4 regions of the Neobacillus sp. plas4 genome follow, and region 3 is predicted to be linked to each of the others. Evidence: riboswitches for the same ligand, from Rfam matches in the RefSeq annotation. Region 3 holds a riboswitch; each other region holds the start of a gene.

Region 1 (8,026 bases), 220 kb from region 3:
AAGATGTTTACGATTGGTGTACAGGACGAATAGCAAATTTCAAACGACCAAGTTGGGTAGAATTTATTGAAGCTATTCCTTACAATTTTACTGGGAAACTATTGAAGGATGATCTTGTTAACAGACCATTATCCCCAGAACACAGCACTAAAGTACTAAGTAATTAGATTAATAATATTTTAAGATAATTACTTTAATGAATAGGATGGTGGGTATGAGAACAAAAAATATAGGCACACTTTTGGGGATTAAGCATCCTATACTTTTGGCCGGTATGGCTGGAATTTCTGATGCGGTATTGGCAGCAGCAGTATCTAATGCTGGTGGACTTGGAACAATAGCGGGTGCTATGGAGACGAGCAAGTCTTTATCAGAACAAATAAAAAGAATTCGAGAATTAACGGATAAACCTTTTGCAGTAAATATCCCCCTTATTTTTGATCACACTGAAGAACTAGTAGAGACGGTGATTAAAGAAAGGGTAAAAGTAATCATTACTGCAGCAGGAGATTGTCAATTATATACAGAACGTTTGAAGGCAGCAGGATGCATAGTAATACATGTTGTACCTAGCCCTAAACAAGCTAAAAAAGCAGAGGATGTAGGTGTTGATGCGGTAATTGCAGAAGGGTTTGAATCAGGCGGAGCAGCCTCACCATATGAAATTGGGACGATAGCTCTTATCCCACAAGTGGTCGATTCAGTAAATATACCTGTGATAGCAGCGGGTGGGATCGGAGATGCACGAGGTTATTTATCCTCTTTTATTCTTGGAGCTTCAGGAGTCAGTCTTGGAACTGTTTTTTTAACAAGTAAGGAAGCTCAAAAAGCAAGTAGTTTATATAAAGAAATGTTGCTTAACTCAGGAGCTGCGGATACTGCCATTGCTGCAAAGGGAGTTTTAGGAATTAGATTATTAAAGAATAATTTGTATTATGAGATAGATAGATTAATAAATAATGGTGCAGACCGAAATGAAATCAAGTTTTTAATATCTTCCAGAAACAGTGAGTTATTAAGTTGTGGTCAAGGAGTGGGCTTAATAGAAAATATTAGAAGTGTATATGACATAATTGAGGATCTTATCAGTGGTGCAAAGGAGATTATCGGAGAGTTGGATTACAACCGTCTTTAACCCACGAGAAGGAAGGTGAAAAAATAAAAGGGACTAGCCAAAGGACTAGAGCTTTCAGGAAAAACTAATTCCGAGAGTCTTTTAGGAGTATCAAGAGGTACGATGAGTCTGTTTGCAAAACGGTAATAGCCGAAGCTGGATGGAAAAAAGTTTGAGTGCCATGATTGCAGAAAATAATGAATGCGTTTTCAATTTTTTAGGCGAAAATAGGTATACATCAAAGATTCTATCAAAGTATCGGGGAGTTAAAAGCATTTTCATTTTAGGTATAAGCCAAAGTAATAATTGAGTATAAAGGGGGACATGTAAATGCGTACAATAGATGTTGGTAAAATAATTGATGAAAGTAAAGTTAATCGCTTTCATTTGGGTGTGTTATTTTGGTGTTCTTTTTTAATAATATTTGATGGTTATGATATTGTAGTATACGGATCAGTAGTTCCTATACTGATGGAGGAATGGTCTATTACAGCGCTTCAAGCAGGAGTAATTGGGAGTTACACAATGTTCGGTCTTATGTTTGGAATGTTATTTGTTAGTCCAGTAGCAGATAAGTTTGGCTGGAAAAATGTTATCATATTTTCTACAGCATTATTTTCTATATTTACAGGTTTAGTGTGTTTTGTAAATAATCCCACTATGTTTGGCATTTACCGTTTTATTGCCGGAATTGGGATGGGTGGAGTAGTTCCGGTTCTCATTGCTCTCACAACAGAATATTCTCCAAAAAAGGTCCGTAGTACATTCATATCTATCATGACAAGCGGTTATTGTTTAGGAGGAGTAATATCAGCAGGGATAGCCATTGTTTTGATTCCTGAATTTGGCTGGAAAGTGATGTTTTTAGTGGGTGCACTTCCTGTCCTTTCAATTCCATTTTTATATAAATATCTTCCGGATTCGCCAAGCTTTTATTTAGCAAAAAATCAAAAGGATAAAATTAGTTACATTTTGAAAAAAGTTAATCCGGAATTTAATTCTAAAGAAGAAGACCAGTATGAAATAAAAGTTCCAAAGAAATCAGAAATACCAATGATGAAACTATTTTCCGATAGGAGATCTTTAAGTACAATTATGTTTTGGATTGCTTCTGCAATGTGCTTATTAATGATTTACGGACTAAATACATGGCTTCCTAAATTAATGACTGAAGCAGGGTATGCACTTAACTCCAGTTTAATGTTTTTATTGGTATTAAACTTTGGAGCTATCATAGGCACTATTGTTGGAGGATGGATATCTGATCGATGGAGTGGTAGAAAAGTAGTAATTATTTTCGCTATTGTGGGAGCATTGTCCCTTATTTTATTGGGCTTAGGTGGAAATATTTACATCCTTTATCTACTAATTGCCCTTGCAGGAGCTACTACGACAGGTACTCAATTAACCACATACGGTTATATCTCACAATTTTATCCTCCCACCATGCGTTCCACTGGTATTGGGTGGACATTGGGAATCGGAAGGATTGGAGGTATAGCAGGCCCGGCCGTTGGTGGAATCTTGATATCCATGAGTTTACCATTTCAAGTAAACTTTTTAATATTTGCCATTCCGGGTATAATTGTAGCTCTTGCATATATATTTGTACAAGAAAAATATAGTGATTCAGCTATAAATACCGAACCCAAAATAAATATACCTGAATCAACTTCAGTTAAATCCTAGCTACAAATAGCTCAATTTTAATTTGCAGAATTATTGCAATATTATGAAATATTATCAACTCTAAATGTAAAATTTTTTCTAAAGAGCTGTAATCAAAAAAGAATTTATGACTAAATCCACTCTATTTATAACTGGGATAAAGTCAAAGTACAAAATTAATAAAGTTGTTCATTTCCATGTAAGGTCTGAAATTGCGAATTTCAGATAAAATGACGAAGAAGAGCCATTTTTGGCTGTGGAACTCTTAACAAATTGAACTGTCTTAATAGAGTATAAATTGATAGCTTAAGATAAAAAAAGGAGCAGGAAAAATTTAATGTCCAGATCTATGAGAAAACAGAGCCTTTATCAGTTAACATTAGAAAATATAAAAGAAATAGAAAAAGATAGAAAGCTGCTAGAACAGATTGAAACAAAGATAGAGAATAAATATATCAACGAAGCAAATAATGCTAAAAGATGAAATAAAGAACAGACAACCACAACTGCAGGCTTTTGTTGAACGATAAAGTCAGGATTATCCGAATGATCCTCTAGTTGGTTCATCTATGACAGGCTGGGGTGCAGCTGAACTATTAGTCGAAGAGATTAAGAGGAATGGTGATGATTTAACTTGGGATAATTTTCTTCAGTCATTCTACCATTTTGATAACTGGGAAGACTCCATTCATTCAAGCATGAAGTTTAGTAAGGGCAACTACTTTGGATTGACTAGTAAGACGATTCCTCAGGCTAAAGACGGAGAAATATCACCAATTTCTAACCCAGCTACATTTGACCGTGCATCGATAGAATAAAGTTTGAAGAGTAGATGTCAGTATAGTTAGAACAGGGTGGGTTTACCATACTCCGCCCTGTTCAATTATGAATGGACTAGAAATTCATGAAGATGAACCAAACTACCCGCAGTGGGAGCAGGACGGCGCTTTTCCATCAGCAGGCTTCCTTTGTGTGGATAATTGAATAATGATGTGATGTGTTAGAGACGTCAGTTTGTGACTGCGGTCTATGTAATTATTGTATAGTATATAAGCTAACAAAGTAATGAATGGAAATGGTTTGAGTTTCCTGATAATTCGTATGATTAACGGAATTCCGTTAATATGTTGTAAAATTATTCTAGCACAAAAGTAAATCGAGAGGGGTATATACTTTGGAATTAAAAAATAAAGTAGCAATTATAACATTAATAATGCTGGGATTTTTAGAGATGTTAGACTTGTAAATATGTCCGAGGAAGATTGGGATACGGTAATGAACGTAAATTTAAAGGGGTTATTTTTTGTTTTACAAACTGTAGCCCCATATATGATAGAAAATAAATATGGCAAAGTTGTAAACCTTTCATCCATAGCTTATAAAGGTAATTTTGGTCAAGCAAATTATTCAGCCTCCAAAGCTGGTGTAGTAAGTTTAACTAAGACTGCTTCATTAGAACTTGCACCTTATATTACAGTTAATTGCGTCGCTCCTGGAACAATTGACACTCCATTATTACATTCCATGGATCCTAAAATAAAAGAGAGGATGCTTAAAAAAGTTCCATTAGGTAGAATTGGGAAACAAGAGGAAATTGCAAATACTGTATTGTTTTTTGCTTCTGATGCATCAAGTTATATAACTGGGACAGTTTTAGAAGTTGATGGGGGAATGACACAAGGTCTTAATTTAAGGTAGTGTCTTCCATCGTCTTCTTACAAACACTCACAAATGTTGAATCAATGATTGTGAGTGTTTTTTGTTTTGTAAAATCACTAGATTTTGCAGCTATTGTTTCGTGGAAAGAAATAGTTTGACATTTCTAATCAACGTGCTAACATTAACCATGTAAGGTAATTAATTCAAATGAATAAATGAATCAAATCCGCTAGAGGTGCCTTTTTAAAAGGCTGAGATTGAAGTGTCTACTTCGGGACTCTATGAACCTGATCTGGGTTATACCAGCGTAGGGAAGTGGGAAATTCGATATTTGGAGAGCAAATGCTTTATTTCAAATTTTTCGACCACTTTCTTACTTTAGGAAGTGGTTTTTTGTTGTTTACTTGATTTCATTGAAAAGTAGCATCTTCAAATAGGAGGGGACTTGTATTTTAACGAGTATTAAAGAGAAAGAGTTACATATTATATCCAATGGTAAAATGGCAATCGAACAGTTAGGGGAAATTGTAAGTGATATTCATCCATATATAACTGCAATTCATATACGAGAAAAACAAAAAACTGCTAGGGAACTATTTGAAACAGTAGAACTTTTAACAGAAAATAACATATCACTGTCAAAGATCATGATTAATGACCGGGTAGATGTTGCATTCGTAACAGGGGCCAGAGGCGTTCAATTAGCCTTTCATAGTTTAGATGCAGCAAGTGTAAAAGAAAACTTTCCTCAGCTTAGGATAGGGAGTTCTATCCATTCCTATCATGAAGGTCTAAAAGCAAAAGAGAAGGGTGCAGATTACGTTCTATACGGACATGTTTTCCATTCTCAATCAAAACCAGATAAGATCCCAAACGGTCTTGAGGAAGTAAAAAAGCTATCAAATTTAGATATTGATGTTATTGCCATTGGAGGGATAACACCTGATAATACGGAGCAAGTTCTAAAGGAAGGGGCAAATGGGATTGCTGTCATGTCAGGTGTTTTAGAAGCGCGTGACCCATTATTGGCAGTAAAGGCTTATCGTAAGGCATTAAATAATGGAGGTGAATAAAATGGAAAATTCTTTTGATGTTGCCATAATCGGAGGAGGAATTAACGGAGCCTCGATTGCCTATCAGCTATCAAAGATAGGAAGAAAAGTAATCATTATTGAGAAAAATCAATTGGGGTGCCAAGCTTCAAGTGCAGCTGCAGGAATGCTGGCGGCACAAGCGGAGCTGGAACAAGACGGTCCCTTATTCCAGATGGCTTTAAAAAGTCAGAAGATGTTTTCTGATCTCTCTAGTGAGTTATTTGAATACAGCGGAGTCGATATCGAGTATGTGAATAAAGGAATGTTAAAAATTGCAGAATCAGAAGAAATCGCATTAGAAGTAAAAAAACAGGTCACCTTTCAAAGGAATTGGGATCCAGAAATAAAATGGCTGGATACAAAGGAAGTAAGAGAAATGGAGCCATCACTGTCACCGAGTTTAGCTGGTGGGATGTATCTCCCGAATGATGGTCATGTGCAGCCAGCAAAGTTAACACAAGCTTTTGCAAAAGCGGCAGTCAATTTTGGAGCGGAAATACGTCAAAATACTGAGGTCCTTTCATTTAAATTTGAAAATAGTCAGGTAAAAGGCGTTATTACCACTAATGGCATTGTAAATTGTGATCAAGTTGTCGTCGCCACTGGAGCTTGGTCTGCAAAATTAATGCGTGAAGCTGGAATTGATATTCGTGTGTATCCAGTAAAAGGCGAATGCTTTTCCGTTAGAACAGAAGAGCCGATTATCAACACAACGATTTTTTCGGATAAACGATGTTATCTCGTACCAAAACGTAATGGGGAAATTTATATCGGTGCGACCATGATTGAAAATACATATGATAACAGTGTTACACCTAAGGGTATCGCAAGTTTAATAGAAAGAGCCACTCAACTGGTTCCGGAGATTAAGGATGCGGCATGGGAGCGAGTATGGTCTGGAATTCGGCCACAGACAGGAGATGGACTTCCTTATATTGGTGAGCATCCAAGATGGCAGGGGTTATTTGTTGCTGCTGGGCATTTTAGAAATGGGATTTTATTAAGCCCTATTACAGGGAAACTAGTAGCTGATTTAGTAGCAGGCAATTTGCTAAATGATGATCTACTCTCAGCTTTTCAATTAGAAAGATACAAAGAAAAAGTACGGTAGGAGGTAAAAACATGAGGGTAATATTAAATGGGGAGTTAATCCAATTACCAGAACATGTAGTATGTATTTCCGATGTTCTGGAACATTATGAAATCCATAATAAGGTCGTTGTTGTGGAAGTAAACGGTGAAATCGTAAACAAGGTTGAACACCAAAGTACTAGATTATCAGATAAAGATCGAATCGAAATAGTCCATTTTGTAGGAGGCGGTTGATATGTTAAAAATAGGTTCATTATCCTTTCAATCTCGTTTGTTGCTTGGAACAGGAAAGTATCCAAGCTTTGAAATCCAAAAGGAAGCAGTGGAAGTTTCCGAAGCAGAAATTCTTACGTTTGCAGTTAGACGAATGAATATTTTTGAAGCAAGCCAGCCGAATTTTTTAGAACAGCTAGATACCAATAAATATAGTCTGCTGCCAAATACTGCAGGAGCGAAAACAGCAGCAGAGGCTGTCCGCATCGCAAAACTAGCGAAAGCTTCAGGCCTATGCGATATGATTAAAGTGGAAGTGATCGGCTGTGATAAAACCTTACTTCCTGACCCGATTGAAACCCTAGAGGCAACGGAAGAATTGGTGAAGGAAGGCTTTATTGTCCTCCCCTATACCTCTGACGATGTAGTTTTAGCTAGGAAACTTCAAGAAGCAGGCTGTCATGCTATCATGCCAGGTGCCTCGCCAATAGGTTCTGGTCAAGGTATCATCAATCCTGTCAACCTTAGCTTTATTATCGAACAAGCGGTTGTTCCCGTTATCGTGGATGCTGGTATTGGCTCACCAGCTGATGCCGCATTGGCTATGGAATTAGGAGCCGATGCTGTATTATTAAATACGGCTGTATCGGCAGCAAAGGATCCGGTAAAAATGGCAAAAGCAATGAAATTAGCGATTGAAGCTGGACGATTAGGTTATGAGGCCGGTCGAATCGAGAAAAAGAGATATGCGGCAGCAAGCAGTCCAAAGGAAGGAATGAGTATCGGGTGAATAATCGGTACTCACGACAAGAACTATTTTCACCTATTGGTAAAGAGGGACAGCAACGAATTTTCAATAAGCATGTACTTATAATAGGAGCCGGGGCACTTGGAACAGCAAGTGCCGAAGCACTCGTCCGTGCTGGGATTGGTAAACTAACGATTGTGGATCGTGATTATGTAGAATGGTCTAATTTACAGCGGCAGCAATTATATACAGAGGATGATGCCCATAATCGAATTCCCAAAGTAATCGCTGCTAAAAGTCGTTTAACTGACATTAACTCAACTTTGGACATTGAGGCAATCATTGCGGATGCCTCTGTCGTAGAGCTTGAAACTTGGGGCGAAAAAGTGAATCTGATTATTGATGCCACTGATAATTTCGAAACAAGAATGATCATTA
Region 2 (8,026 bases), 2.4 Mb from region 3:
AGCGCTTTAATAAAGAAAAGATCTTTCTGGCAGGGCATTCATGGGGCTCAACGATTAGTTTAGAGCTTGCAGCCAAATATCCGGAGAAGTTTTATTCCTATGTAGGCATATCACAAATTGTCAGTTGGACAGAAAATGACAGGTTGGCGTTAAAGTGGATAAAGGAAGAGGCAAAGCGGAGGGGAAATAATAAAGCATTACTAGAGCTAGAATCGATTGGTGAGCCCCCATTTGTAGAAAGTTTTCAGCAATGGGGCGTTTTAAGAAAATGGCAGAGAAAATTTAATACACTGATTTATACCGATAAAGATGTAAAGCATCCAGGATTACTTGGAGTTTCAAAACCTATGTTTCAATCCGAAGATTATACACTAATGGACATTGTCCATTCGTATTATCATGGTTTCAAGCTCATTTACACGCAAGCATTCATCGAAGAATTGGCAGAGAATGATTTTTTCAAAAGTGTTAAGGAAATGGAAATGCCTGTTACTTTCATACATGGAAGAAAGGATTTTCATGTGCATGGAAGTTTAGTAGAAGACTATTTCAAACAGTTGAATGCAAAAAAGGGGAAGAACTTTATTTGGGCAGAGAAATCAGCACATTTATTCCATCCAGATGATACGAGAATCATAGAACAATATTTTATAGAAGAATTAAGGCACCTTAAATAGGAAGAAAAAGGATTGCCAAACTGATTTACATAAAATAATAGTAGTTATTCGTCTTCTTTTAGTCTTGTTCAAACTTCCGCCATAACATTTCAAACAAACTGTGAACTTAACACTACACCCATGTTATTAACTGTTGAAATCCACTATAGTGTAAGTATAGAGAACAAGATAAATTTGAAAGAAGGAATGAAAAATGTTTAATCATTTTTTAAGAGAAAATAAAGTTTCAGCAGCTATTTTAACAATTATTCGTTTATACCTTGGCTATGCTTGGTTCACAGCAGGTTTTCATAAAATTACTGGCGGATTCGACGCTTCTGGATTCTTAAAAGGAGCAATTGCAAAACCAGTTACTGGTCCAGATGGCAACATGGTGTACGGCTGGTATGTAAACTTCCTAGAAAGCTTTGCACTGCCAAACATCGATGTCTTCAACTTCATCGTTCCTTGGGGCGAAACATTAATCGGTTTAGGTCTTATGCTTGGATGTTTAACAACAGCAGCAATGTTCTTTGGTCTAGTCATGAACTTCAGCTTCTTCTTAGCAGGAACTGTTTCTCATAACCCAACTGATATTTTCTTAGGCTTCATCATCTTGACTGCAGGTTACAACGCAGGCCGTTACGGCTTAGACCACTGGGTGGTACCATTCATCCGCAAAACAGTTGGAAAAGGTAAGGCAAAAGCAACTGCATAACAGGTAACAAGGTGATTCGTCCCCCTCGAATCGCAAATATATAATACACAAAGACGATTCGTTCCCCCCGAATCGTCTTTTTTTTCAGAGTTTAACAATAGGCAGGAATATGATAAGAGTGGTATTGTCGAAGGATAAAGAAAATGGATTGACAAATATAAGAATTTGATAAACCAAAATAGTTCAATCCTCTGGTTATTCCTTTTATCTTAGCTACTTTATTTGTCATGTACAATTCTCCAATTGTACATTAAACCTCTAATTTCACTCGCTTTAATACTCTTTAATTTTAAAAATTTGTCAGAAGTTCAAAAGTATAAATAATTCGTACTTGGCCTCGATTATGTATACCCATGTTGTGGATCTATTAGATTTTAAGTAGTTTTTACATATATATATATAGGTAGGAGAAGGGATACTATGGGATTTGAGAAGAATACCAGACCTTTTTGAATACTCACTTGCAGGCAAGAAGCGGTGAACGGTTGGGGCGCTTAAGAGAAGGTCACAATCAGGCTGAAATGTTGTTCTTGAAGCAAGTGTGGTGGCCAGCATTTTACCATTTCAAATATCTCATCCAGAATATGAAGTTGATGATTTCAAGGATGGCAAAAGGTATTTGGACTTTGCTTATATTCGTCCCGCCATCCGAATTTGCCTTGAAGTCGACGGATATGGCCCTCATCTAAAGAACATAAGTAGATGGAAATTTTCAGACAACTTGGAACGTCAAAACCAGCTAGTGATTGATGGATGGACTGTGATCCGCTTTTCTTATGACCAAGTGAATGAGAAGCCTCGTCGATGCCAACAAATCGTTCAGCAAGTGATTGGGCGCTGGGTGAGTGATGAACTTGACCAGGCATCACTGTCCTTACTCGAAAAGGAAGTTCTTCGACTAGCGATTCGAAAAGGAGAAGAAATATCCCCTATAGAAGTCGAGAAGTATTTGAATCTAAGTGATAAGACGGTAAAAATTTTCTTTCTCAACTTGTCGATAAAAAGATGCTGATCCCCGCATCTGGGACCAAGAGAATCCGCTCTTATCGGTTGGGTGATCAGGTTAAGCACCCGATTGATGAATAGACGGAAAAATTCCGCTTAATTAGAAAATAAGATAAAAAGTTGCTTAAATAGACGGAGAAATTCCGCCTATTGACTAGAAAATGATGAAAATAGGCGATTTTGCAATGAATAACCGGAAAAACTCCGCTTATTTCCCTAAAAACGCACTCCATTCTGCATTTAACCGGAAAGTCTCCGCTTATTTTACTTTTACTAGGTTCCTCATTTGAGGAAAAACCCCCTTAACTAAAAGGAAGTAGATACGCTACGGTTTCTCTGTTCTTTTACTGCAAAAAAACACTGCAATCCCTTATCATATAAGGTGTTGCAGTGTTTTTAGTGTTAGTTCAATATGGTTACCTTTAATTGTTTTCTTCCAAAATTGATGGCATCTTGTTTAGAAGGAATAAAGACATCAATTTTATTTCCTTTAATGGCTCCGCCAGTATCTCCGGCGATTGCTTCACCATAGCCTTCTACATACACTTTACTTCCCAACGGGATAACAGATGGATCAACGGAAATGACCTTTTGATTTGGATTTTCTATAAGGTTAATTCCAGTAGCCGTAATACCGGAGCAGCCTTCACAAGAAGCGGTATAGGCTGTTGCTTCAACGATAATTTCTTTTGATTCAGGTGCAGCGGCTTCTACTGCAGGGGCACTTTCAATTGGTGCCGGCGCTACTGCTGGCGCTTCCGCTGCAGGAGTACTTTCAGACGGCGCAGGAGTTGCTTGTGCCTCAACTACAGGCGTACTTTCTGTTTTTGTTGGTGGTGCAGGTTGTTCTGATTTATTTGTTAAAGAAATAGTAGTAGGTTTTAAACCTTCAAAGATTACTAGATTTAATCCAGGATGGATCAAATCGCTATGTAATTGATTCCATTCCTTCAGTTGTGGAACTGTTACTTGATGTGCCATTGCTATGTCCCATAAGGTGTCGCCTTGTATAACCGTATAGCGTTTTTCAGGGGCAACGGTTAGTACATCCCCAGGATGTATTAGATCTGATGTAAGATTATTTAACTTTTGGATATATTCCACAGACATGTTGTTTGCACGCGATAGAGCCCAAAGAGTGTCTCCTTTTTGTACTGTAATCGATGCAGCTTGAACATTAGCACTTACAGTTACTGAGAGTACAGCAACTGCTAAAATCGATACAAATTTCTTAAGCATTCATTTACCCTCCATGTTCTTTGGTTGCTAATTTTTAATAATCGTAACATAGAATATTCCGAGAAAAAGAACAGGGAGGTGTTAATTCGATTACAACCATGGCGATTATATTGCAATACTATTTCTAAGGTTAACTAAACTCTATAAAGTCAGTCGTTAAAAGGAAGTGTAAAAGTGTTTCGGGGAGCTGCTATCTAGTAAATAGTTAGATTTTTATGATAATTAATGATTGACTTCAGTAGATTGCATATGTAGAGTTAATAGTAATTTAATAGGAAGACCACTAGGGGAGCCATTTATGGCTGAGACAGGTATGATCCTGGACCCTTTGAACCTGATCTAGTTCATACTAGCGTAGGAAAGTGGAGTCTGTGTCAGGATATTGTCAATTATTCTACCGCTCCATTTTTGGGGCGGTTTTTTCGTTTTTACCATTTTTTGCTCCAACTAGAGTCTTCCCGTTAATACCAATAAGGGGGCTGATGTTATGAGTTTTTCTGCAAATCTAAGAAATGAAGCAAATCCAATCTTTAATGCGATTTTTGAACATCCATTTGTCCAAGGCATTGCCAATGGAGATTTAAAAAAGGAGCAGTTGATTCATTATGTGAAACAAGACTTTGAATATTTAAATGCTTTTATTCGAATTTATGGAGTAGCAGTTTCGAAGTGTGAGAATCGTGAAGATATGGATATGTTTAATCAGCAAATTTCATTTATCTTAAACAGTGAAATCCATCCGCACAACAACTTTTGTCAAGTTGCCGGTGTGCCATACGAAGAACTACAAGGTTACCCATTAGCACCATCCGCACTTCATTATACACGTCATATGCTTACCGTTGCTCATGAGGGAACATTAGGAGAAATTTTAGCTGTTTTATTACCATGCCCATGGACATATTGGGAAATTGGGAAAAAACTATTACAAGAGATTCATCCGGATCCATCACATCCATTTTATGAATGGATCACTTTCTACGGAATGATTACAGATTCCATTACTACAAAATTTTGCGCGCTATTGGATGAGTGGGCGAAGGACGCACCAGAAAGAGAAAAAGAAAAAATGAAACAACATTTCTTACTAAGCTGTCAGCTTGAATATATGTTTTGGGATATGGCCTATAATCTTGAAGAATGGCCAGTGAAATTGGAGTTAGTAAAAGGATGAGTTTTATCGGGTTTCTTTTATAATTGAAAAAAACAGGCATGATTCAATTTTGATGAATCATGCCTGTTTTATTTTATGAATTTTTTATTGGTATTGTGAAATGGTGAGCAAAATTTCAAAAAGCAACAAAGTTTAAGAAAAGAGCCTTTACAAACAATTTACTCACAATTAACACTATATAACTTGGTACCAAGTTATTCTTATAGCAAAGATAAAGGAGGGACCTGCGTGAAAATTGAGTTACATTGTCATACGAATATTTCAGATTGTCCATTGTCGATTGAGGAAGTCTTGGAGTTAGCTCTTGCACAAGGGGTTTCGCACTTAGCGATTACGAACCATGACACCACGAAAGGTCTTAAAGAGGCAGTTGAAACAGGAAAGAGATATGGAATAGAAGTCATTCCAGGCATTGAGATGTCAGGGTTTGATTTTGAAAGAGGCCGCCGTGTTCACATCCTCGGTTATTTTATTGAACCTGGTCATGATGGAATTGAAACGATTTGTCAACCACTCGTTAACAATAGACACAGAGCCTCGGAGGAAATGGTAGAAAGATTAATCGCTGCAGGATATAAGATCACATGGGAGCGCTGTAAGGAAATTGCTCATGGAGGGACAGGAGTTTACAAGCAGCATATCATGCATGCATTGATTGAAGCAGGATATACCGATTCCATTTATGGTCCACTTTATAAAAAATTATTTAATCGCGGACAAAATGGTGAGAAGCCGGGGATTGCTTTTATTCCAATGGAATATATGGACGCCAAAACAGCAGTTCAGGCGATTCTTCTTGCTGGCGGAGTACCGGTGCTTGCTCACCCGGGTCAGTATGGAAACTTTGAAATGGTGCCGGATTTAGTGGAAGCTGGATTGCAGGGAATTGAGGTTTGGCATCCGTTGCATGATAAGAAACATGAGGAACAAGCCAAACAGCTGGCAAGGAAGTATGACTTAATCATGACTGGTGGATCTGATTTTCACGGTGAATATGGAGAAAAACCTGTACTAATTGGGAGTAAAAGCCCAGGAATGGAGACTTTTGAAGCGTTAGTAGCGAGAAGAGAGCGGACCGGAAAAAAAGAATCATCTAAATAAGGAGCTGAACATTCCTATGCCATTTATTTATCAGCCCAAAAAAGAAAAAAAGTTATCCATCACTCCAAGCTTCGCTGATTCCAGTTATATTATTAATAGTTATGCGGGGGAATGGACTTCGATTGGAGAAAATAATCATATCATCGAGTCGACATTTGGTGATTATACCTACACGATGGATGATGTAACAGTTAACTATGCAGAAATAGGGAAGTTTTGTTCGATTGCGTCCCACGTATGTATTAATCCGGTCCAGCATCCTATGGACCGAGTCAGTCAGCACCATATGACTTATCGAAAGGTAGCATATGACTTTGCCAAGGAGGATGATGAAGCCCTTTTTAATTGGCGGAGGACTCAAACCGTAAAAATTGGTCATGATGTATGGATCGGTCATGGTGCGATTATTATGAAGGGCGTAGAGATTGGTACCGGAGCAGTCGTTGGATCTGGGTCGGTTGTCACGAAAAACGTCGAGCCTTATACGATCATCGTGGGTGTTCCTGGCAAGCCGATTAAAAGAAGGTTTTCAAAAGAAACAGCTGATCGATTACTTGAAATTGCCTGGTGGGATTGGCCAAGGAAAAAACTTGAAGCCCATTTTGATGAATTAAATGATGTAGACGCGTTCCTAAAAAAGCATGGATAAGTGTTGTGACAGTCCTAGTCCTGTATTAGGGCTTTTTCTTAAGGACTAAAAATATGATTCCATCTGTTATCAATAATTTACATAGGCTTAACTTTTATTTTATATTCTGGCGATATACTAGACATAGATTTGATTTCGAAAGGAGCAAAGCCTTGATGTCTGAAAAAACTTTATTAGTAGATCGGTTGATTTCGGAAATACGGGAAGGAAAATATAAACCGAATGACAAGTTACCATCTGAAAATGAACTAGCCGATCTGTATAAAGTACCAAGAATGGTGATTCGAAAGGTGTATGAGCGCCTGCAGGAACTTGGTTATATTTTTTCAAAGCAAGGAAAAGGCAGCTATGTTCAAAATCAAAAACTTCAAATACCACTTATTTTAACCGGAGATGTGAGTTTTACTGAAAAAATGAAGGAATTAAAGTATGATTCTAGGACTATGAATCTATCCTGTGAAAAAATTCCATACGATTCTTCCATTTATCATACGTTGCAAGTGAAACTTGAAGACACTGTGTATAAGATTAGCCGATTACGAATCGTTGAGGACTGTCCAATTGCTGTTCATACATCTTTTTTACCTCAATCCCTTTTTGAAAATATTGAGAAGGATGGGAAGGAAATTCACTCTATTTTTGACTATTATCGACAACAAGGATACACAGATTTTCAATCGACGCGCAGCCAATTGAGTGTCATTTTTCCAAGTAAAGTAGAACGTGACTTATTGAAATGTCCTAGTCTTGTACCCCTTTTACTCTTAGAATCTGGATGTGTAGATAAGAAAACCGGTGCAGTGCTTGAATATTCGAAGATTATGTATCGCAGTGATTGTTTTACCTATGTGATCTAAAGGTGTTGTTATACTGCATAGAGTTCTGAAATGAATAGAGGTTTTTAAAAAATCGGCCATTAAGTTGCCGATTTTTTTTATTTTTAACAAATGTCATTTACAAAACCAATACAAACTTAACTATTCTTTTACGTCCGCTCACTTGGCAACAAGATAGAGTAAAACATGTAGAACAAAGACATTAGGAGGCCTTCGATGAAAAGAAAACGAAGAACAGAGATTTTAATCAATGGCTCTCAAAAACTAGTAGAGGACATGGCCGTTTGTATAAAAGATCAATACCAGGTGAAGGTCATCCAAGAGCCAGAAAGTGGCTTAGTGATGTTGAAAGTCCGAGAGACTTCCCAAAAGAGCCTTTTTTATCCTGGTGAAGTGTTGGTAACCGAATGTAAGGTCCAAATCGATGGAAGAATTGGAATTGGCATTGTGACAGGAGATCAGCCAGAGCTTTCGTATCATCTTGCTGTGGTTGACGCCGCGTTTGAAGCGATGCCGCCTGAAACGATTAGGTGGATGGAGCTGCTCCTTGAAAACGAGGAGAAAGTCATTCAGGAGCAGAGAGCTGCCGACAGCCATTCTATTTTAAAAACAAAAGTAAACTTTGAAACGATGGATGTTTAATGAGGG
Region 3 (6,506 bases):
AAATGAGTTAATACGGGCACGAATAAAGTTTTTCACTTTTTTCCATACGAGAATCATCCAATCTTTATAGATAAGATTAAAGAGTATCTAAGACACTATTTCTTAATGCTTTAGCTGCGTTGGTTACGGAAGGAGCATGGCTTATGGCTGTAATAACCGATACACCATCTGCACCTGCTTGGATGACTGACCCAGCATTTTCCGCCGTGATTCCACCTATTCCAACAATCGGAATGGTTACCCCTCTCGCTCGTAATTCTTCAATGAGCTTCGTTCCGTTAGATGGTTTGGCATCTTCTTTTGTTTTTGTTGGAAAAACAGGCCCGATTCCAAAATAATCGGCTCCACCTTCTAATGCATTCATTGCCTCCTCATAACTATGTACAGAAACTCCTATGATTTTATCGTTGCCAATCATCTTTCTGACTTCCTCTATCGGCTCGTCATCCTGTCCTATATGTACACCATCTGCATTCAGTTCGATCGCCAAGCGGATATCGTCATTAATAATGAAAGGAATTCGATGGTCTCTGCATATTTGTTGTAGTTCTTTGGCGAGTTCAACCTTTTTATCATCTTTTAAGGCTCCGATTCCTTTCTCGCGGAATTGAAAAAGGGTAATTCCTCCTTCAATGGCTTCTTGCAAAACCTGGGCAGGATGATCCTTGCAGTTTGTACTGCCCATGATAAAGTAGACTTTCAATGCCTCTCTTATTGTCTTCGTCATCTGCAATCCTACCTTTTCAGTTGATTTCTTTTCCGATATGCCCAGTGATTGGTTGGTCCGTGCCCTTGACCAATCTCGAGTTGATCTTCAATCGCTGCTTGTATAAAGTTTTTCGCTTTCGAAACTGCTTCAAATACACTTAAACCCTTGGCCAGTTCTGCTGTGACAACCGCTGAGAACGTACACCCTGTACCGTGTGTGTTCTTTGTCTGAACTCTTGTGCTTGTAAATGTCGTAAATTCGATTCCATCAAACAATAAATCGATTGATTCATTTTCGTCTTCATCATGCCCGCCTTTTATGACCACATTCTTAACTCCTAAATCATTAAGTCGTTTGGCAGCTGCCCGTTTATCTTCTACGGTTTTAATCGACATTTCCGTTAAAACCTCGGCCTCAGGGATATTCGGTGTTATGACCAACGAAAGAGGCAGCAAATATTGTTTTAAGGCCGAAATTGCCTCATTCTGTAGCAGCGATGCACCTCCCTTAGCAATCATAACAGGATCGACCACTACATTTTTCCAATTATAGTATTCTATTTTTTCGGAAACACCTTTGATGATCTCTGCATTAAACAGCATCCCAGTTTTAAGGGCATCTGTTCCCATATCTTGGCCAATTGATTCGATTTGTTTGGTAACGGCCTCCGCTGTCATCGGAAAAACAGCTTGAACCCCTAATGTATTTTGGGCTGTTACTGCGGTTAGAGCAGACATTCCGAAAACCTCTAACTCCTGAAAAGTCTTTAAATCTGCCTGAATTCCTGCACCGCCGCCACTATCAGAGCCGGCAATCGTTAAAGCTTTTTTCATGGTGATCACTCCTTATAGCTGTTTGAATGAAGCAAATTGATGAATATCTTCTGAAGAAACAAGGGCAAGTTGATTGATAAATTCGATTTGGAAACTGCCTGGCCCTACATTACCAACCTTTTCGAATGCTTTTTCCGCTGCAATCCCATAGAAAGTTAAAGCAGATAATGCAGCATGGACAAAGTTCTTTTCTACTCCTGCAAATGCACCGATAACGGAGGTTAATAGGCAACCAGTTCCTGTTACTTTCGTTAACAGGTGATGTCCATTGGACACTAGATACGTTGTTTCGCCATTTGTAAGAACATCGTCTTTTCCGGTGATTACGACAGTAGTTTTGAGCTTTTTCGCTGCGTTTACGGCTAATTCCACGTGATCTCCTTGCTGTTCACCCGCATCAACGCCCTTGATTTCCCACTTTTCCCCAACAACATTGGCGATTTCAGCCACATTTCCACGTAGAACAGATATTTTCACTTCTTCTATAATCTTTTGTGCCATTTCCGTTCTAAATGGAGTCGCTCCCGCACCCACCGGATCAAAAACTACTGGAATTCCGATTTCGTTCGCTGTTTTTCCAGCTAGAATCATTGAGCTGACCACCTCTTTGTTTAAAGTCCCGATATTGAGCACGAGGGCACGTGAAATCCGAACCATGTCCGCCACCTCATCTGGAGCATTCGCCATTACTGGAGACGCCCCTAGAGAGAGTAGCCCATTTGCCGTAAAATTGGTGACGACCACATTGGTAATATTATGTACGAGCGGGTTCTCCTCTCTTACTCTTTGTAAAATTAAACTCATTTCGCTGCTGTTCATAGCAGTTCCTCCTTCTAAATAATGATCCTATCACTCTTTTAAACATAAAAAAGCCAGATCCATTAACAGGACCCGGCTTAAATAGTTAGAGAAAAAGGATATTTTCGCTTGGCTACTTTCCTACGCTGGTATAATCCAGATCAGGTCCAAAGGGTTAAAAAACGTATCGTTTTTCTCTCAGCCCGTCTATCAGGGCACCCCTAGTAGTAAAAATCTTATAAATTATCCCTTATAATAGTCTAATAATTTCGATATGTCAATTTATTGGATTTGATAGGATCTGCGCCAGCTTCAAAAAGAGTGTATGTTATAGGTAATAAGACCAAAGGATTAAAGTCGGATTTACTTTCCCCCATCATCTCTTAAAATACATAGTGGAGGTAGAATTTTTATGTTGAAAAGAATGATCATCCTTGGGATGCTTGCAATAATCTTAGTAATATTAGTTATAGTAAAATCACAAACCACATCTACAGTGGCCAATCTTAACGATGAATCCTCTGAGTACATTACGATAGAATATACGATTAGCGAAATTAAGGAGAATAAATACTACGGTGAAAGCGATGATGGAAAGGAAATAATTTTTTCTGCAGAAAGCATCGTATCGGGGGATAACATTCAAGTCGATGATGTTGTGATATGCTATTTTGAAAGAGATAATTTTGCCAATGGGATCGTCAAAGTCAAAAAGAAAAAGTAATAGCCCTTCTCAATTGAGTAGGGCTTTGCTTTATTTTGAAAGGCTTTGTTAAATAAGTCTGTTGAATAGCGCATAAGTAACCAGCGATTGTAAAATAAGCGGAAGTTTTCCGGTTATTTGAAAAATGGGGCATGATTCGTGGAATATAAGCGGAAATTTTCCGGTTATGCTATGCAAAATCCCCCATTTTTATGTTTTATTTATAAATAGGCGGAATCTCTCCGTCTATTTTCGATATTTTTAATGTATTTTATCAAATAAGCGGAATTTCTCCGTCTATTAAGATTCTTAAAATTATTGCCTATTAAAAACAAGTTTGAATCTTATTTATGAAAAGTAAGTAAATCCTCCAAAGCAGGTTTAAGTGATGGATACGTGAATTCAAATCCTTCCTCCATTAACACTTTAGGCATAACGTGTTGACCTTCCAAAACGAGTGTACTTTTTTGACCTAGGACTGTTTTCATTACGAAAGAAGGTACAGGAAACCAGTGTGGGCGGTGTAAAACAGAACCTATTGCCTTCCCAAACTCACTCATTTGAAGTGGCGAGGGTGATGTGACATTAACCGGTCCACTCAGATGAGGATGTTCAAGGGCAAAGAGGATGGCGCGGACGACATCGGTTACATGAACCCAAGATACCCACTGTTCCCCTGAGCCCACTCTTCCCCCGACAAATAATTTATAAGGAAGCGCCATTAGCGGAAGTGCTCCGCCTTCCTTCCCAAGCACCACACCAAATCTCATAAACACCGCTCGAATGGATTGTTCTTCTACTAGTTTCGCTTTATTTTCCCAGTCACGTACCGTCCTGCCGAGAAAATCGTCTGCTATTTCCGATGAATTTTCGTTATAAACATTCTTTAAAGAAGCTGGATAAATGCCAATAGCACTGGCATTGACTAAGACAGACGGCTTTTCAGTCAGGCTTGAGATGATTCTTACTAACTCATCTGTTGCTGTCATCCGGCTGACATATATTTGCTTCTGATGACTCTTAGTCCATCTCCCATCATTGATGGAAACCCCCGCCAAATTAATAAAAGCATCTGCACGATTAATTTCATTTTCTGGTGAAGTGCCTTCAATAAGCCACTGAACATACTGCAGCTTATCAGAGGATTTCTTCTTTTGTCTTGTTAGAATTACGATCGAATGCCCTTCAGCAAGAAGCAGTGCTGCTAACTTTTGACCAATAAATCCGGAACCCCCAGCAATTACAATCTTCATAATTCCCCTCCGATTCATTCAACGTGCCGAAAAATATATATGAAAATTATACCATTTTTTTCAAAGAAACTTCTGACTTTAAACGAAATAAACAATATTCAATGTTTGCAGATCCTCTTGTTTCATTAGGTACAAATTCCCGTTTTTCCTTTTTCCGTTATAATCTCTCGCTTGGAAGTGAATCATGGTAGGAAATAGAAAGTAATTGGAAGTGGTTTACGATGGAGCATATGGCAGGGTCCTATAATGATTACTGGTTGGTTTTTTCCATTCTTCTCGGTATTCTTTTTTCATATATCGCGTTAGATCTTAGATGGAAAATGATTATCTTTAAAAATATTAAATACCATTTGTGGTTATTGGGTTGTGCGATTGCCATGGGGATTGGGATTTGGACGATGCATTTTGTTGCTATGTTCGCGATGGAGCTGCCGAATCCAATTGAATATGATGCGCGAATAGTATTACTATCGCTGCTGATTTCCATCTCAGGCACAGGGCTTGCCTTCTTTTTGATGAAAGCTAATCTTTTTAGACTCTTTTTATCTAGTCTGTTGATGGGTGGAGGAATCGTTTGTATGCACTATTTAGGTGTGGAAGCGATGCATATAAATTTCTCTATCACGTATAAGACGCCTATTGTACTTTTGTCTTTTTTAATTGCTTTTACAGCTGCATTCGGCTCACTATGGGTATTATTCTACTTTAATCATCACTATGCCATGAAATTTAATTGGCGGATATTGAGCAGCATATTAATGGGGATTGGTATCGCAGGAATGCATTATATTGGAATGTGGGGGACCATTCTTCACTATCAACCAAATCTCATTTCTGGATCCACCTATTACTCGGTTAATTCGAGTACCTTGAGTTCGTTCATTAGTGTCCCTGCTATTGTTGTCGTGCTGATTATGTTATTATCGAGTGCTTTCCTTGATAAAAAACTAATTAAAAAAATGAAGGACCTTAATCAGCATGAGAAAAAGTTAAGAGAATCGGAGAAACTATCACTGGTGGGTGAATTGGCTGCTGGGGTGGCCCATGAAATCAGAAATCCATTAACGACATTAAAAGGATTTACCCAAATGATGAATGAGACCGACGATTTAGAAACCAATAAACGTTATTCGAAGATTATGATTGACGAAATAAACAGGATTAATTTTATCGTAAGTGAATTTATGGTCCTGTCAAAACCCCATATTGTTCATTATTCCTTAACCGATCTATCGGTCAGTATTAAAAATGTAATCACCCTGTTAAATACCCAAGCGATTATGAACAATATCGAAATTTTTCCAGAATTTGTTGGCGAACGTTTTCTTATTAAGTGCGAGGAAAACCAAATTAAGCAAGTGGCTGCCAATCTAATCAAGAATTCCATCGAAGCCATGCCTGATGGTGGAAAGATAATGGTTCGAATGGAACAAAAAGACGCTCATTTAGTTCTTTCCATTGTGGATAATGGTGTGGGGATCCCACAGGATAAAATCCATTTATTAGGGACTCCATTTTACACAACAAAATCAGAAGGAACGGGTTTGGGGTTAATGGTAAGCAAGAAAATCATTCAAAATCACAATGGAAAATTCGAAATAAAGAGTGTTCCAAATAGTTCTACGACTGTTACCATCACTTTACCAATAGAGATTAGTCATTTAGATTATCTAAGCATGAATGAGGACGACGATCTAACATTAACCCAATCTTCCTAAGTGCGTCGGCTTTACCTACACAAAGGTAAAGCCTTTTTATTGATTTCGAAAAATAATCATGCCAGTAATCATTGGTACGATCATTAACAAACCAACAGTAAGAGTGGGAATCGATAACCGTGAAGCAAATATCGCACCAAATTCACCCAGAAACCCTCCAATCAAAAAAGGGATGGCGGATTTTGTTTTATCGGCGGCATTTGGCTTTGCAAAGTACCAGGCATCCCAAACTGCATAAACATAGAAACCTGGATAAAACAACATGTATTGAAAATTGGTTGCCTCTAATGCTTTTTGATGAAATCCATTAAAATCAAGATGAATGGCAGTATTAATATTTCCCATAACATTATCATAATGTTCTACGATCAGGAGAAAGACACCTTTCAGAAATTGTCGATTATAGATTTGGCCAAATCCGGGCATTAACATGGAAAATAACGCTGCAATATTCCTCATTGCGGTTCTCCTTTGTTGTCTATGTATTTATTT
Region 4 (8,026 bases), 1.6 Mb from region 3:
CCCATTTTCTGGCACCTTCATAAAAATTCTCTTCAAGTGATTTTCGAATTATCTCTTCCTCTTCTTGTTTATCTTTCATCAACGTATCAATGTGTGGGACATTAAAACGTGTGGGAGGAGTATCTTTTAATGCTTCTTTCATGATTTCACGGAACACAATTGCTGCCCCTCCACCACTTGTTGTTTTAAGGTAATGTTTCTCATCGGTTTTATCGTATCCTACCCATACCGCTCCAACTAACTCCGGTGTATAGCCAACAAACCATTGATCTTTAACACCTTTAACCCCTTCGATTGGCACTTGTGTTGAACCTGTTTTCCCTGCAATTTCTATGCCTGGTATTTGGGCACTCTTCCCCGACCCCTGCTCTACTACTCCAAGCAGCATCGTATTTATTTGATCCGTCACAGCTTTTGTTGTAACTTTTTCTTTCCTCTCCTTCCACTCTGCTACCAGATTGCCTTCTACATCTATTATTTTATTAATGACATGGGCTTTCTTTCGGACACCATTATTTGCGAAAACAGAATAGGCTTCAGCCATTATTAAGGGAGATACTCCGCGTTCTACACCCCCTAGAGCAAGGGAAAGATTTCGGTCACCCTTTTCTAAAGGAATCCCATATCTTCTCGTTGCCTCTAATCCCTTTTCAATCCCAATTTCATTTAATAGCCACACGGCTGAAACATTTTTCGAATCCTTTACCGCTTCGTACATAGGTACTTCGCCTGCATATTCATGATTGTAATTGCTTGGTTCATACTCCCCAAAGCTCATTGGTTCGTCCTTTAACATATCTGTTATTTTCCAGCCGTTTTCTAGTGCAGGCGTGTAGACTGCCAGCGGTTTTATCGATGAGCCTGGCTGTGCCTTTAATTGAGTTGCACGGTTATAGCCTCTAAAGGTATGTTCCCCGCGTCCTCCAACGATTGCTCGGATGCCGCCGGTTTTTGGATCAAGCAGAATCCCGCCGCTTTGAACAATTTGATCACTTCCCTTTGGAAATAAGGTCTTATTTTCGTAGGTTTTTTCCATCGAATTTTGCATATTAGGATCCAGTTCGGTATAGATTTTATATCCCCCTGTTAATAATTCATCTTGAGACAAATGATATTCCTTAATGGCTTCCTCAAACACTTGGTCAACATAGTGAGGATATTTCCCTCGGTAGGGGTCCCCGCCTCTATTATTTAAGATTACTTTTTCATTTATTGCTTGTTCATACTCCTGTGGTGTTAAATAGCCTTGCTTTTTCATTTGTGCTAGAACAAGGTTTCTTCTCTGTGTTGCTTTTTCTAAGTGATGATAGGGATTTAAAGATGAAGGGGCCTTAATTAAACCTGCAAGTAAAGCTGATTCACCAATCGTCAGATCGTTCACTTCTTTTGCGAAATAATTTCGTGCCGCATGCTTAATTCCCCATGCTCCATCACCAAAATAGATCTGGTTTAAGTACATTTGAAGGATTTCCTGTTTACTGTATTGCCTCTCAATTTTCATTGCTAAAAATACTTCATCTACTTTTCTTTTCAAGGTTTTTTGTGAGGTTAGTAACGTGTTTTTTGTTAACTGCTGGGTAATGGTGCTGCCGCCCTCTACCATACCGCCAGCCTTTATATCCCGGATAAGCGCCCTGGTAATCCCGATAAAGTCAACACCATGGTGTTCATAAAATCGTCTGTCCTCGATGGCGATGACTGCATTTTTCAACGTGTCAGGGACATGTTTAATTGAAATGCCTTCATTTTTGTTGGCTGATATCTTGCTGGCAATTTCACCATGTAAATCATAAAATACTGTCGCTTGAGGGAGTTCATTCTTTAGTGGAGAAATATCCACATCCATCGAATAAGCATATACAATTCCTAAAAAGCCTAAAATCAGAAGAGAAAAGGAAAGAACCATCACTTGGGTCATATGCCACCGCTTCCAATTATTCACAACCTTTTTCATGCTCTCCTCCTTGATGTAAATATACAATTATGTTGGACATCATTTTCTTTTTCCCTAAAAGGGGAAAAATTAACCAAATGGGTGCAAATAAAAAAGCAACCGAAATATTTCCCGATTGCTTCTCTTTATTGGTATAGCTTGGTAACCTCTTTAAAGCGGATTTTCGCTTGTTTCTCATCAAAGCTGCTATAAATCCGATAATGTTTGTCATCCAAAATACGAAAATGTTTACTAAGAATATTCTGCTGAAGGATAAAGCCGTTTTTTCTTAACACTTCTCGCCACCAAATCCGGCCGCCAAATGTTTTCATTTTTCGGTAGTCGATCCCTTCGCGCGCAACTGTCTCTAGAACTTCTAGCGGTTCATTTCCAAATAAAAATTGGACTGTTTCGGTTTCTCGAAACAATGCAACGATTGATACAACCGTTGACCAGCTTGCAAGTACCCTCCCTTTTTCAATCTGTACCAGTGTTTTTTTGGATATACCTATAATCTCAGCCATTTTATCTTGTGTATAACCTGCTTCTGTGCGGATTAATCGTAATTTATCAGAAACTAGCTTAATGATCTCTTCTCTATTCATCTTCGTAACCCACTTTCAATTCCTACTAGTGTAATATTACACAAGTTCCCTACAAATTAAAAGAAAAAAACTGCTATCGTATTTGATGATAGCAGTTTTTTGTTCATTTAGGGGGAATGCCGCACTGACTTTGACTAGAGCAGGATTTTTCAAGATCACAAGCTGCACATTTTCCTTTTTTTGATTTATTTATAAATTTAACCAATGCCCATGTGGCGTAACCAAAAATCGCAGCGCCAATGATAATATTTGCTATCATTGAGATCACCTTCCTACTCTTAGACTAGACCAAACAGCTTGCCGCCCTGATAAATAAACAAGCATAAAACATACGCAAGTATTAGGGCATAAAGAATTGAAAAAGCCGTCCATTTTCTTGAACCTGTTTCTTTATAGATTGTTGCGGCAGTTGCCAAACAGGGGATATATAATAGAATAAAAACCATAAAGCTGTACGCAGCAAGCGGTGTATAGAAATCGCTCAGTAAACCTTGCAAACTCGCATTTTCGGGTACGAAATAAATAATATTCATGGTAGAAATAATAGCTTCTTTTGCTAAAAATCCTGTTATTAGAGAGGCCGCTGCCTGCCATGTCCCAAATCCAATTGGATCAAGAATTGGTGCAAATAAATTCCCAATCGCTGCTAAAAAGCTATCATCCATTTCCACTTTTAATCCATTTGGTCCCGTATAGGATAACAGCCAAATGAAAACAGAGCCAGCAAAGATAAATGTTCCAGCTTTTCGAACAAAGCCCTTTCCCTTATCCCAGGTACTTCTCCAAAGCGACTGGAATTGAGGTAGCCGATATGGCGGCAGTTCAATAACGAACAGAGATATTTCAGATTTCAATAAGGTTTTAGAGAATATTTTTGCTAATAGTAATGCAATTACAATTCCCAGAACATAAAGACTTAACACAAATAGAGCTTTGTGTCCAACAAAAAATGCACCAACAAATAATGCGTATACAGGAAGTCGTGCAGAGCATGACATGAGTGGTGTTAATAATATTGTCATTAGTCTTTCACGTGACGTTTCAATTGTTCTGGCAGCCATGATACCAGGTACATTACAACCAAACCCGATCATCATCGGAATAAATGCCTTTCCATTTAGCCCAACAGACTCCATAATCCGATCCATTACGAGGGCAACCCGTGCCATATAACCTGAATCCTCTAATAAAGAAATAAAAAAGAAAAGAATAAAAATCTGTGGAACAAATACTAGTACCCCGCCGACACCTGCAATGAGACCCTCAATAATCAGCGCATGGATAAAGTCAGAAGCGTGTATCGCAAGTAATAGGCTTTCAAATCCCGCTGTTACCGGTCCAGTCAAAAATCCATCAAGGATGTCAGACAATGGTGTTCCCAGCCAATCAAACGTCAGCATAAACATCAAATACATGCATAGCAGGAAGATTGGCATTCCTAAGTAACGATTGGTAACAATTGCGTCTATTTTTTCCGACAAGGGTTTAGTTGTACCTATTTTTTGAACAGATGACTTTAAAATTTTCTCTATAACTTCTTTCCTCTTCATATATATAAAACTTGCAAGTGTTTTTACATTGTTATTTTCTTGTATAACTACAGACTCTAACTGGGAAATAAGTTCTTCAAGCTTATGAACCTCAACAAAATCAGCGAGATATGTTTTTACATATTCATTGCTCTCAAATAGTTGAATAGCAAGCCATCTAGGTGAATGATTGGTCTTCCCTATTAATTCCATACTTATTTTATTTATGGCATCTTCTACAGCACCACCATAATAAATATGTTTTTTTACCTTTGAATGGTTGGATTCAGTGGAAATAACTTCAATTAATCGATCACACCCTTTTCCACTCCGAGCAACTACAGGAACAACGGGTACCCCTAGGATTAGTGACAGCTTTTCAGGATCAATTTGAATTCCTCGTTTTGATGCGACATCAACCATATTTAGGCCGATTAGAGATGGTTTTTCATATTCAAGCATTTGTAAGGTTAAATGTAAATTACGTTCTAACTGAGAAGCATCTAAAATATTTAACAGCCTGTCTACCTGTTCTTCCAAGAAAAAAGAAGTTACAACCCCTTCATCCTTTGATAATGGATTAAGTGAATAAACACCAGGCAAGTCAATTAACCTTCCTATATTATTCTTAAAGACTCCGACCTTTTTCTCAACGGTTACGCCACTCCAGTTACCAACGTATTCATAGGATCCTGTTAGATTATTAAACAATGAGGTTTTTCCAGTATTCGGGTTTCCAATGAGGGCAACTTCCATTAAACTCTCTCCACTTCTATTAAGCGTGCCTCTTTGCGGCGGAGACCAACACACTGTCCGCATGATTCAATCATCACTGGTCCGCCAAATGGCATGATACATTTAACACAAACTTCTGAACCCTCAGTAATTCCCAGGTCCATCAGCCTTCTCTGTACTAAGCGGCCTACCTTAGAAATATTAACGATGATTCCTTTCTCTCCTACCTTAAATGATCCGAACATTTCTATCACCCTTACATATGTTAATTGAGAATGATTATCTTTATTTATAAGGTAATTTTACCATTTATATCTGCTAAATTATGTGACAAAAAACCGAAATAAAATAAGAAAAGCGTAAGCGCCCTGGTCAGCGGCGTATGGCCTGGAGGGCTCCAACTGAGATAAAGGAAACACGAAGAGCCGTAGGCGATTCGATGGTGACTTATCGTAGGGCGGAGACCGAAGGACACTAGCCGCTAGGGCGCTGGAGCTGGACAGTAATCTAGGTTCAAAAATTCATCCTTTATTTCAAAAAAAAGAGAAAAGTCAAGGACTTTTCTCTTTTTATCTTAGATCATTTTTTTCGGTGCCGCACTTATAATCAGGATTACAATGATTGCACTTACGATAAAGCTTGGAAGCATGTAGGTTCCATTGTAAACAAAGGAATACACAGCTACTGGCTGACCCGCAGGCGCATATTCACCAAAAAATACGATTCCGGAATAGACGTGAGCAAGATATCTTAATGCACTTCCCAAGAATGTACCTAAAACTACATAAGTGATCCAGCTTTTTTTGTGATTATTTGCAAGAGAATTTTTCACCTGTGAAGCAAAAATTCCTGCTAAACCAACGACTGAAAAGGCAATGCCATAATCAATAATACCTTGAAGCAGTGTATAGATTTGCGAAAAGCCTAGAATGAACTGAAGTAATCCAAGTAAAAACCCAGATAGGATACCGCCTTTCCACCCCCAACGAAAGGACATTAAGAAAATTGGTATCATCGCGATCGAAATGGATCCTCCTTGCGGCCATATTTTTAGCGACAAGAGACCTGAAACCAAATCTAATAAATATGCTAGTGCTGAAAATACGGCTACTTCGACTAGAAATAATGTTTTATTGCGCTTTTTTTCCATACTTGTTCCCCCTAATTTTTTTGGAGAACGTTCGATAGGCTTATTCCTGTAATTTAATATGGTGCCTTATTAACAAAAAAAAGCAATGCACGACATATAAGGATTGTCTGCATTGCTTGATATTGATATCTGGCAAACCACATCCCTACGCTAGCGTTAACTAACAGGTTCATAGGGTCAGAACTCGAACGTTCACTCTCAGCCACCGAAAGCAGCTCCCCTTGTGGAAATATTTAATTAATTTCTTAACAAATATACTATTTTTATAGAACTTTTACAAGGAAAACCTCCTAATCATGGTATAATTAAATAACTAGTCTGTTCGGATTTGCCTTAGGAGGAAAAGTGTGATGGTATCTGAAGTACAAACGGAATTAATTACTTTTTTTGATAAGAATAAAAAAAGTTTAATAGAAGAGTGGGAAAATTCAATTGTCATAGCTGATGGAGATCCCTTTAAAGAAAAAATAAGGCAGAATGGGATAACTATGTTTAATATAGTGCTAGACATGCATAAACTGAATGAACAAGATTTATTAGAGATGATTCAACAGCATGCATTAGAAACTTCTGAAGAAAGAGCCCAAGCCAATATTAATATTGGCGATTTTGTCTATAATGTCAATCTCGGAAGAACCATTTTATACAGTTATTTAGGGAAATCTGGTTTACAATGGTCAGTTCTTCAAGAATCAATTAATAGGATAAATTTCTGCTTTGATAAATTCCTTTATTACGCAGTTACTCATTATACAGAAGCTAAAAACAAAATTATTGAAGAAAAAACGATGTTTATTGATTCGACTCATCAAGACCGTTTAACCCTTCTCGGGCAAATGACATCAAGTTTTATCCATGAATTTAGAAATCCACTCACTTCGATTCAAGGATTTATTCAACTTCTTAAGGCTGACCATCCGGATATGAAATATTTAGAGATTATTTCAAGTGAGTTAGACCAGCTGAATTTTCGAATTTCACAATTTTTATTATTATCAAAGAAAGAACTAATAGGAAAAGAAAAAGAGGAATTTCATTTTAATAAATTAATTGATGAGGTTTTAAATTTCTTATATCCTTCAATTTTAGATGGTAAAGTAAAAATAAAAAAAGAAATTGTCGAAGAAATTTCTCTTTATGGATATGCAGATGAAATTCGTCAGGTTTTTATTAATATTATCTTTAATGCCATTGACGTGTTAATTCATCACAGAATTCCAAACCCAACCATCGAAATTAACAGTTATATTGAGAATAACACCCATGTTATGTTATCTATATCCAATAATGGGCCAATGATCCCTTCTGAATTAAGTAAAACGATATTCGAGCCTTTTTTTACAACAAAAAAACTCGGTACCGGGCTCGGGTTGTTCGTGTGCAAAGAAATTATTGAAAAACATAAAGGTGAATTAACCTGTTCATCGTCGCCTAAAATCACGATATTTACAATTAGATTACCATTAGCTGCGTCTCCTTTATAGGAGACTTTTGTTTCTTATTTTATTTTTGAAAATTTATAATTTTCTTATTCATACCTGCGGAACTTTATTCATAAAATATTGATACTAACTATTATTCAAACTAGAACGTTTGACTGTACAGTTGTAATTGACTATAATTATTTTAAAATTTAGTGATCGAGGTGGTATGATGGGGCTGTCTATCGTATCGGTGAATTAGCGGAAATTGCAATGGTCTCTAAGCGGACAATCGATTATTATACTTCACTTGGTTTATTAAACGCAGAGCGTTCCAAATCTAATTACCGAATTTATTCTGAGGAAACGTTAAAGGACTTAAAGTTTATAGAAGAATGTAAGAGTTTACACTTTCCACTTGAAGAGATTAAAAGAAAGCTAGATATGAGGAAAGACAAATCAATTTGTGAAGCAGAAGTGGAAAAACATCTAAATATAGTTATACAGCAAATGCATCAACTGCAAAATGATTTATTTGACCTCATTCCAATTAGTTATAAATTGGATGACCTGCAGAAAGAAAATTTAACTACCAATCTTATGCTGCTTAAATCAGTCTTAAAGAAATCCCTTTTGACTGTTAAGTGTTAATT

What was found. Region 3 has a riboswitch for thiamine pyrophosphate ahead of thiM (hydroxyethylthiazole kinase). Riboswitches for the same ligand answer to the same signal wherever they lie in the genome.
Region 1: it holds a riboswitch for thiamine pyrophosphate, as region 3 does, so the genes downstream of both, AC2TFD_RS14120 (thiamine phosphate synthase) here and thiM (hydroxyethylthiazole kinase) in region 3, are expected to answer to the same signal.
Region 2: it holds a riboswitch for thiamine pyrophosphate, as region 3 does, so the genes downstream of both, tenA (thiaminase II) here and thiM (hydroxyethylthiazole kinase) in region 3, are expected to answer to the same signal.
Region 4: it holds a riboswitch for thiamine pyrophosphate, as region 3 does, so the genes downstream of both, thiT (energy-coupled thiamine transporter ThiT) here and thiM (hydroxyethylthiazole kinase) in region 3, are expected to answer to the same signal.

What each region holds. Positions count from the first base shown of each region.
Region 1 covers NZ_CM170152.1:2,826,816-2,834,841, forward strand. Annotated here, with positions in the region: gene AC2TFD_RS14090 (class I adenylate-forming enzyme family protein) at 1-167, shown strand, start outside; gene AC2TFD_RS14095 (NAD(P)H-dependent flavin oxidoreductase) at 215-1,135, shown strand; gene AC2TFD_RS14100 (MFS transporter) at 1,445-2,803, shown strand; gene AC2TFD_RS14105 (FbpB family small basic protein) at 3,120-3,266, shown strand; gene AC2TFD_RS14110 (hypothetical protein) at 3,352-3,600, shown strand; gene AC2TFD_RS14115 (SDR family oxidoreductase) at 3,989-4,480, shown strand; TPP riboswitch at 4,663-4,772, shown strand; gene AC2TFD_RS14120 (thiamine phosphate synthase) at 4,942-5,514, shown strand; gene thiO (glycine oxidase ThiO) at 5,516-6,646, shown strand; gene thiS (sulfur carrier protein ThiS) at 6,658-6,861, shown strand; gene AC2TFD_RS14135 (thiazole synthase) at 6,863-7,630, shown strand; gene AC2TFD_RS14140 (thiazole biosynthesis adenylyltransferase ThiF) at 7,627-8,026, shown strand, end outside.
Region 2 covers NZ_CM170152.1:5,413,299-5,421,324, reverse strand. Annotated here, with positions in the region: gene AC2TFD_RS27115 (alpha/beta hydrolase) at 1-677, shown strand, start outside; gene AC2TFD_RS27110 (DoxX family membrane protein) at 871-1,374, shown strand; gene AC2TFD_RS27105 (hypothetical protein) at 1,466-1,603, opposite strand; gene AC2TFD_RS27100 (hypothetical protein) at 1,919-2,386, shown strand; gene AC2TFD_RS27095 (LysM peptidoglycan-binding and 3D domain-containing protein) at 2,782-3,618, opposite strand; TPP riboswitch at 3,894-3,996, shown strand; gene tenA (thiaminase II) at 4,106-4,792, shown strand; gene AC2TFD_RS27085 (PHP domain-containing protein) at 5,021-5,893, shown strand; gene AC2TFD_RS27080 (DapH/DapD/GlmU-related protein) at 5,910-6,542, shown strand; gene AC2TFD_RS27075 (GntR family transcriptional regulator) at 6,698-7,399, shown strand; gene phnG (phosphonate C-P lyase system protein PhnG) at 7,595-8,020, shown strand.
Region 3 covers NZ_CM170152.1:3,052,532-3,059,037, reverse strand. Annotated here, with positions in the region: gene thiE (thiamine phosphate synthase) at 77-727, opposite strand; gene thiD (bifunctional hydroxymethylpyrimidine kinase/phosphomethylpyrimidine kinase) at 736-1,542, opposite strand; gene thiM (hydroxyethylthiazole kinase) at 1,555-2,361, opposite strand; TPP riboswitch at 2,462-2,573, opposite strand; gene AC2TFD_RS15175 (hypothetical protein) at 2,753-3,064, shown strand; gene AC2TFD_RS15170 (TIGR01777 family oxidoreductase) at 3,388-4,296, opposite strand; gene AC2TFD_RS15165 (MHYT domain-containing protein) at 4,518-6,014, shown strand; gene AC2TFD_RS15160 (hypothetical protein) at 6,051-6,473, opposite strand.
Region 4 covers NZ_CM170152.1:1,464,547-1,472,572, reverse strand. Annotated here, with positions in the region: gene AC2TFD_RS07350 (transglycosylase domain-containing protein) at 1-1,954, opposite strand, end outside; gene AC2TFD_RS07345 (helix-turn-helix transcriptional regulator) at 2,080-2,538, opposite strand; gene AC2TFD_RS07340 (FeoB-associated Cys-rich membrane protein) at 2,642-2,797, opposite strand; gene feoB (ferrous iron transport protein B) at 2,817-4,823, opposite strand; gene AC2TFD_RS07330 (FeoA family protein) at 4,823-5,047, opposite strand; gene thiT (energy-coupled thiamine transporter ThiT) at 5,377-5,952, opposite strand; TPP riboswitch at 6,078-6,184, opposite strand; gene AC2TFD_RS07320 (histidine kinase N-terminal domain-containing protein) at 6,303-7,436, shown strand; gene AC2TFD_RS07315 (MerR family transcriptional regulator) at 7,623-8,024, shown strand.